2 regions of the Paenibacillus sp. MB22_1 genome follow, and region 1 is predicted to be linked to the other one. Evidence: riboswitches for the same ligand, from Rfam matches in the RefSeq annotation. Region 1 holds a riboswitch; the other holds the start of a gene.
The links. Region 1 has a riboswitch for S-adenosylmethionine ahead of ACL02P_RS12840 (methionine ABC transporter ATP-binding protein). Riboswitches for the same ligand answer to the same signal wherever they lie in the genome.
Positions count from the first base shown of each region.

Region 1 (4,203 bases):
ATGTGCGCTCGCTATGGACGTATGCGGAGAGCGGGTTCCATGCGCTGAGCTCGGCGGTCGTCCGTGAGAGCTATTCCCGCGAAGCGCTGGTGTCCGCCTTCCGCATTCTGGGTGAAGGCCAGCTCTCGCTGACCAAATTCCTCATGCTGACGGACAAGCTGATTGATCTCGCAGATTTCCGTCTGCTGCTGAAGACGGTGCTGGAACGTTTTGATCCGCGCACGGATCTGTTCATTCTAAACAACACCTCGCATGATACGCTGGATTATACCGGCCATAAGCTGAACCACGGCAGTAAGGCGATTCTGATCGGCGTAGGCGAGCCGATGCGCGAGCTGCCCCGGGCGTACGAAGAAGGTGAAATCGCGGAAATCGATGCGATCCAAGTTTTTCATGACGGATGTCTTGTCGTTTCTGGTGCATCCTATGAGGACGAGCCGGAGCTTGCTGAGCGTCTGCTGGGCCGTCTTCGCGAACGCGGGACCGCTTGGCCGCTTGTGGTATTGGTGGATAACGCCGAAGCGGCGGCCCATGATCAAACGGCGTTCCTGTGGACGGTGTTTACGCGGTTTAATCCGGCCGGCGACATTTACGCGGCTTCCGAGGTGCGTCAGCATCATCTGTCCTACAGTTTGCCGCTGGTCATTGATGCCCGCATGAAGCCGGGTTATCCGGATGAGCTGTTCCCGCAAGAGGATATCGTGTCCTTGGTGGATCAGCGTTGGAAATCCTACTTTCTGTGAAAAGGGGAATGCCTATGCTGCGAAGCTTGCTTGGGGAGCCGCCTCGCCAAAACGAGGGGCGGTTGGCCGAAACGATCAGCGCGATGACGCAGACCGTGAGGCTGCTGCAGAAGGAAATCAAGGAGCATCAAGACCCTACGCATGATTTCCGCAAGCTGGAGATTTGGGTGCACGGCTTGATCACTTCGTTGGATGAGCTCGAACAATGCTTATATGCCGCCACCTTTTTTCGCAAAAAGGTACATACCGAATTCGTTGAAGACATGGATCCGGTTGAACGGGCGGATTATGCAAGATATGTGTATTTTTACAAGGACGGATTCATTCGCGTGTTCTCGGCGCTGGACAAGCTCGGGACGGTGCTCAATGAACTGTTTGATTTGAACACATCGAAGGTGAAGTCGCGTTTCTCTTATTTTACCGTGCTGCGCCAATTTGCTGCTTTGAAGACTCACACCGAGCTGGGGAACCGGTTGAACGCGATTAAAGAGACGTACCGGGAAGCGCTGGGCGTGTTGCGGCGCCGGAGAAATACGGAGATTCACTACATGAACTCGGAGATGAAGGACGACTTGTGGCAACGGCATCAAGCGTTGTTCGGAAAGGTCGCTCTGGAGGACTTGGATCAGCATATCCGTGAGCTTGAGCAGGGATACCAAATGGTTTGCGAAACCTATTTCACGGTTTTTGACTACATCAATCATAGATGGAAAAAAATTACGGCGATCTAACCCGATCGCCATTCTTATTTTTCCTCTTTACAAAACGAACAAAACTCATTATACTCATCAATAGTTTTACATGACAGGTTAACAACGATGTAATCTCGCAAATGACTCTTTTAATTTCATATTTTATTTCTTATCGAGAGAGGCGGAGGGAAAGGCCCGATGAAGCCCAGCAACCGATTCGCCCGTGAAATGATTTGCAGGATGTAGCGCACTCGTCACGGCGGAATGTCATGGTGCTAATTCCTTCAAAACCGATGTGATTTACTCGGTTTTGGCAGATGAGAAGGCATTGTCTTTACGTAAAGAGAGCCCTTTGAATCTGTTAGGGCTCTTTTTCTTTAAGATATCAGAAAGTATAAACTTCGGGGCATTGGCATCCTGATATCGCAAGACAAACTTCCGCTAAACGCGGTCTGTCTACTTTGAATGTACGTCGATAGACGTTTTTCTTATATTTACATCATGCTAGGAACAGGAGGTTAGCCGATTGATTGAACTTAAGGGCATTACGAAAATCTATCGCACCAAAAAAACGGCGACCCCCGCACTGTCCGGATTAAATCTGAGCGTTCGCAAAGGGGAAATCTTCGGCGTCATCGGTCATTCCGGTGCCGGCAAGAGCACGTTGATCCGCTGCATCAATTTGCTGGAGCGCCCGACCGAAGGTGAGGTGTGGGTCGGCGGGGTTGAGCTGACGAAGCTCGGTAAGCGTGAGCTGCAGCAGCAGCGCCGCAAGATCGGCATGATTTTTCAACATTTCAACCTGCTGTCATCGGCTACCGTTTATGATAATATCGCATTTCCGCTGACGCTGATCGGAACGCCGAAGGCGGCCATCGCGGAGAAGGTCAATGAGCTGCTGGCTCTCGTCGGCTTGGAGGAGCATCGTCACAAGTATCCGGCGCAGCTCTCCGGTGGTCAGAAGCAGCGCGTCGGCATCGCCCGGGCCTTGGCCAGCGAACCGGATGTGCTGCTGTGCGACGAGGCCACTTCGGCGCTGGATCCACAGACGACGGATTCCATCCTGAAGCTGCTGCTGGACATCAACAAGCGGTTCCAGCTGACGATCCTGCTGATTACGCACGAGATGCATGTCATCCAAAGCATCTGCGACCGTGTGGCGGTTATTCACCAAGGAGGCATCGTGGAAGAGGGGCCGGTGACGGAGGTGTTCCTGAAGCCGAAACATCCGGTGACCCGGGAGTTTATCCACCGGGAGTCAGGGGACGAAGGCTTGAAGCTGGCGACTTCGGTTCCGCATCCTGCGTGGGCGAAGCTGGTGAAAATCACGTTCCTGGGAGCGAAAACCTACGAATCGGTGTTGTCCCAGGTCGTTCGGGAAACCGGCGTCAACTTTGCCATCCTGCAAGGCACGATCTCAGCGATTAAGGATATCCCGTACGGTCAACTGACCGTATCGTTTGAAGGCGAAGATGACCAGGTGGAGCGCACGCTGTCGCTCCTGCGGGAACGCGACCTTGACGTGGAGGTGATCGAATAATGCGTGGATTGGATCTCGGAACCATCGATTGGGCAGAGATGGGTGTGGCCACGCTGGACACCCTAAAGATGATGGGTTTTGCAACCTTGTTTACTTTCTTGATCGGGCTTCCGCTCGGGGTGTTGCTGTACACCTTCTCGCGTTCTCAATCCTTGGTATTAGGATGGGTTTACCGGATAATTTCGCTAATTGTTAACATCCTTCGCTCGGTTCCGTTCATTATCTTGATCGTTGCGTTAATTCCGGTTACGCGGGCGATCATGGGCGTATCCACCGGTGTGGAGGGGACGATTCCGCCGCTGGTGATCGGAGCAGCCCCGTTCTTCGCCCGGTTGGTGGAAACGGCGCTGCGCGAGGTGGATCGCGGAGTGATCGAAGCTTCCCAAGCGATGGGCGCTTCCTCGTTCCAGATCATTCGCAAGGTGCTGCTGCCGGAATCGCTGCCCGGCCTGATCGCGGGCATGACGATTACCGTAGTCACGCTGGTGTCCTATACCGCCATGTCGGGCATGGTCGGCGGCGGTGGTCTCGGCGACCTGGCGATCCGTTACGGGTATTACCGGTACGAGACGGGAATCATGATCGTTTCGGTGATTTTTATGGTCATTCTGGTGCAGGTGCTGCAAATGCTGGGTGACCGCTTGGTGATTTATTTTACGCGGAAATAAGGAAACTTAAATATATAGAAGCATCCTTATTCAAAAAACCTTTAAGGGGGAGAACCTGCAATGAAAAAATGGACTTTATCTTTGTTAACGCTCGTATTGGTACTGGTACTGGCTGCTTGCGGCAGCAATAACGCCGCCAATAACGGGGCAGCAGGTAACACGGCAGGCGAAACGTCGGCAGCTGAAGGGAACGCCGCAGATACGGGGAACCAAACCGCAGCCGAGCCAGTGAAGCTGGTTGTAGGTGCGACCGTGCCTCATGCGGACATCTTGAAATTTATTGCACCGAAGCTGAAGGAAGAAGGCGTTGAGCTGGAAGTTAAAGAATTCACCGATTATGTGCAACCCAACGTACAGCTGTATGAAAAAGAGTTGGATGCGAACTACTTCCAACATCAGCCTTACCTGGACGAACAAAATGCCCAAAACGGCTTTGATCTCGTTCCGGTTGTAGGGGTTCACGTTGAACCGTTTGGCGCTTACTCCAACAAATACAAATCCGCTGACGAGCTTCCGGACGGTGCTACAATCGCGATCCCGAACGACCCAACCAACGGCGG
Region 1 covers NZ_JBLADV010000002.1:241,600-245,802, reverse strand. Annotated here, with positions in the region: gene ACL02P_RS12850 (UbiD family decarboxylase) at 1-743, shown strand, start outside; gene ACL02P_RS12845 (Cthe_2314 family HEPN domain-containing protein) at 758-1,474, shown strand; SAM riboswitch class I at 1,602-1,759, shown strand; gene ACL02P_RS12840 (methionine ABC transporter ATP-binding protein) at 1,962-2,975, shown strand; gene ACL02P_RS12835 (methionine ABC transporter permease) at 2,975-3,643, shown strand; gene ACL02P_RS12830 (MetQ/NlpA family ABC transporter substrate-binding protein) at 3,704-4,203, shown strand, end outside.

Region 2 (4,203 bases), on a different contig from region 1:
CGTACCCTGGGTGATCCTCCAATCCCGGGTGGAACACCTCGGCTACCTGTGGATGTGTCTGCAGGAATTTGGCGATCGCCAGCGCGTTGCTTTCGTGCCGCTCCATCCGCAGCGCCAGCGTCTTCATTCCGCGCATCAGCTGATAAGAATCGGACGGGCTGAGCACCGCCCCAATCGAGTTGTGCAGGATCGCCATCTCCTGAGACAGCTCCTCGCCTTTGGTGATGATCAGACCAGCCAGGACATCGTTATGGCCGCCCAAGTATTTTGTCGCGCTGTGAACAACGATGTCCGCACCAAGCTCAATTGGCCGCTGGAAATACGGCGTCATCAGCGTATTGTCGACGATCGTCAGCAAGCCATGGGACCGCGCCCATGTCGATACCGCTTCAAGATCGGTGATCATCATCAGCGGATTGGTTGGCGTCTCAATAATAACCGCCTTTGTATTCTCTTGACGTACACGTTCGAGTGCATCCAAATCGTTCGTATCCACATAAGTTGCGGTTACGCCAAATTTGGACATGATCCGCTCCAGCAAACGGTATGTGCCTCCGTAAAGATCCAACGATACGATGAGATGGTCGCCTTGAGAAAATAACGTAAATACCGTCTGCAGCGCGGCCATCCCGGAGCTACAGGCAAACCCGGCATCGCCGGATTCCAGAGCGGCCGCTGCGTCTTCCAGCACTTTGCGGGTAGGGCTTTTCGTACGGATATAATCGAAGCCCGTGCTTTGCCCCAGACGCGGATGCCGAAACGCCGTGGCTTGATAAATCGGATAATTTACCGCGCCTGTGACCGGTTCTTCGACCGATCCGATTTGTGCCAATCTACTCTCGATGCGCCATTCCTTGTTTCTCTCCCCCACCTGCAATCCCTCCACTTTTAGATCTCATATACAAAATCGGCCGTTTGATCGATATCGTACGGTGTTTCTTGATACACATAGTAGTTTAACCAATTGGAAAATAATAAGTTTGCATGGGCACGCCACGAAGAACGCGGGGTGCGAGTCGGATCGTTATTCGGGAAATAGTTTACCGGCAGATCGATTTCCAAGCCTTTGGCAACATCCCGGTCATATTCCCATTTGAGCGAATCCGGATCGTATTCGGAGTGCCCGGTCACGAAGATCTGTTTACCGTCGCGGGTGGCGACCAAATAAATGCCGGCTTCCTCCGATTCCGCCAGAATCTGCAGTTCCGGCACTCGTTCGATGTCCGAGCGTTCCACGTCCGTATGACGAGAATGCGGCACTTGGAACACTTCATCAAACCCACGCAGCAGCTTTACCTTCGGATCGTTGACCGTGTGGGAGAAGACACCAAAGCACTTTTTCGCCAGTGGAACTTTACGAACGCCATAGTGGTAATACAATCCGGCCTGCGAGGCCCAACAGATGTGCATGGTCGAAGTGACATGGGTTTTGGACCACTCGAAGATTTCCTTCAACTCTTCCCAGTAGTTCACTTCTTCAAAATCCAACTGCTCGACCGGTGCCCCTGTCACGATCATGCCGTCAAAGCGGCGATTACGAATATCGCCAAACGTTTTGTAGAACATCTCCAGATGCTCTGCGGACGTATTTTTCGAGGTATGCGTGCTCGGATGTAGCAGGACGATTTCCACCTGAAGCGGCGTGTTCCCCAGCAAACGTAAGATTTGTGTCTCCGTCGTTTCCTTGGTTGGCATCAGGTTCAGAATCGCGATCCGCAGCGGGCGAATGTCCTGATGGTATGCACGGCTTTCATCCATCACAAAGATGTTTTCGTTGGCCAACACGTCCTTGGCCGGTAAATGGTCCGGTACTTTAATCGGCATGTGGTTTCACTCCTTTAATCGTAGCGTCATCCTTAATTCATCATCCGTTTCGAGGGGCCGTTTATACAAAAATGACCTCTCTCACGGGGAGAAAGGTCATTACGTATTCGGTATGCGCCTCTCTCATCTCTCAGAAGCCGTCCAGCGTTCGAAACGGACGGTCCTGCAAGAATTAGCACCGCTGCGATGGGTTTCATCGCCGGTTGCCGGGTATCATCGGGCTAGTCCCTCCACCTGCTCTTGATAAGATTTCGCTGTATTTAGTTATTTTCGGGGGCCTGGGCCATCGCCCGTACTCCCTGACATTCACTTTAAAGTATCCGATGGTATTCCGTCAAGAACTCTGCGAGAAAAATCACACGGTGTTCATGGACCGCTTGAATCCAGTGCACATAGTATACTTTTGGGTTGAAACATTTCATTCGCTGGCGTTATACTAGACAAGTGCCTTTAGGCCCAGACGGGCCTAGGGTTTGACGCATATTCATGTAACCTGATCATAGCGAGGTGAAACCGAGAATGGAAGGCGACCCGAGTCCGCAGAGGAACACCCAGGTCAAACAATTGCATAGGAAACCGACCCGCTGGGTGCCTGCGGAATGTAAAGGGCACTTTCGTTTCCCGGTATTTGCATAAACGCCTTTTTGACCGTTGCCGGGCGAACCCGCGGTTGGTCCCTTTCCTATGCTGCAACAAGAGCATCCCAGGCCTTCAGGCCCGGGGAAAGGAGTGAAAGCATATGAAAATCCGTCATGTTCTAGCCGGCGTATTTACCCCCGTAGAGGACGTGGAGTTGACAACCACCCCTCCGGAAGAAGGCTTCTATTGGATCGACGCGGGCGTGGATGACCTTGCCCTGCTGCAGCCTTTATTTTCACTGCACGATCTGGCTGTGGAGGACTGCTTAAGCGAAGAAGAGCAACGTCCTAAGATCGAAACCTACGACAACCACTATTTCATCGTCGTGAACAGCATTCGGTATGATGACGAGGAAATTTTCCTGCGTGCATTGAACATTTTCTTGGGACGGCATTATATCATTACAGTTACTAAACAGAAAATCAACGAGCTGCGTGCGGTGAAGCCGATCCTGTGGGAGCAAGAGGTCAGCGAGCCCGACCGGTTCCTGTACCTGCTGGTCGACCTGGTGGTTGATAACTACTTCACCGTCGGCGATCGGATTGAAGTGAAGATCGAGAAGCTGGAAGAAGACATCCTGATGCATACCAAACGTTCGCACCTGAACGAAATCATCGGGCTGCGAAGTGAAATTTTGTGGCTAAAGAAAGTGCTGGGTCCGCAGAAGGAAGTCATCAACATTTTGAACAAGAAAGACCTTCGTCTGATCGACGACCAACTGCAAAAATACTTCAGCGACATCTACGAAAACGCCGTGAAGATCTCCGAGAACTTCGACACGTTCCGCGAGCTCGTCGGCAACTTACGCGAGGCCTATCAGGCCGCCATCGCCAACCGCGCCAACGAAATCATGCGCGTGTTCACCGCGATTACGACGATCTTCATCCCGCTGACGCTGATCACCGGGATCTACGGGATGAACTTCGACTATATGCCGGAGACCCATTCGAAGTACGGCTACTTTATCGTCCTTGGCATCATGGCCGTGCTCGGCCTCGGCATGTACTACATCTTCCGGAAGAGAGATTGGATATAGACAGTAAGGCCAACACGGGCTGGAATCCGCGTTGGCCTTTTTGGTTGGGCGAGACGTTTGCTAGGAAGCCTAACCCTTTGAAGGTGCGAGATGTGTGTGCGCGGGCGTTAGGCTGACGCTTGATAATGCGCCGTTTAAGTTGCGGCTTTGGCCATTTGAGAACGGCAAGACGTATTGCACTAGCCCCTTGTTGGACGTGCGCCTGAATTCCCCTGACCGTTTAAATTAGGCGAGTCGAGCGTGAACTGCAAAAGTGCAGTTATTTTGCCGCGATCCCCCCCTAAATCGACTCTTAACTGCAAAAGTGCAGTCTTTTTTCGATAAATGGGCTGCTTTCCGCAAAATCTCCCGAAATGAACTGTACTTTTACAGTTAAAATGCATTTTGGCGGCATTTTCGGCCGGATCAACTGCACTTTTACAGTTCATCCGGCCGTCGGCGGTCAAACACTTCGAAATTCCCTCATTACCTGCTGCATTTGCGACTCTTGCGAGTAGCAACACGTACCACTCTTACGGCACCAACAGTCACTACCGCACTACTGCACTTACCACTCGTCCCCCAACTTACTACCCTTACCGCACTACCACACTTACCGCCTTACTGCCCAAAAGCATCCCTTGCCGCCTCAACCCGCGTGCCGGGCGTTCTCGCGCTGGCGGCGGTACCGGATGCGGATCAGGCGCAGTCGCTCGTACAGCGTA
Region 2 covers NZ_JBLADV010000001.1:2,231,022-2,235,224, forward strand. Annotated here, with positions in the region: gene ACL02P_RS10510 (aminotransferase class I/II-fold pyridoxal phosphate-dependent enzyme) at 1-871, opposite strand, end outside; gene metA (homoserine O-acetyltransferase MetA) at 889-1,824, opposite strand; SAM riboswitch class I at 1,945-2,074, opposite strand; gene corA (magnesium/cobalt transporter CorA) at 2,564-3,499, shown strand; gene ACL02P_RS10525 (HRDC domain-containing protein) at 4,128-4,203, opposite strand, start outside.
Region 2: another riboswitch for S-adenosylmethionine. It lies ahead of metA (homoserine O-acetyltransferase MetA); the one in region 1 lies ahead of ACL02P_RS12840 (methionine ABC transporter ATP-binding protein).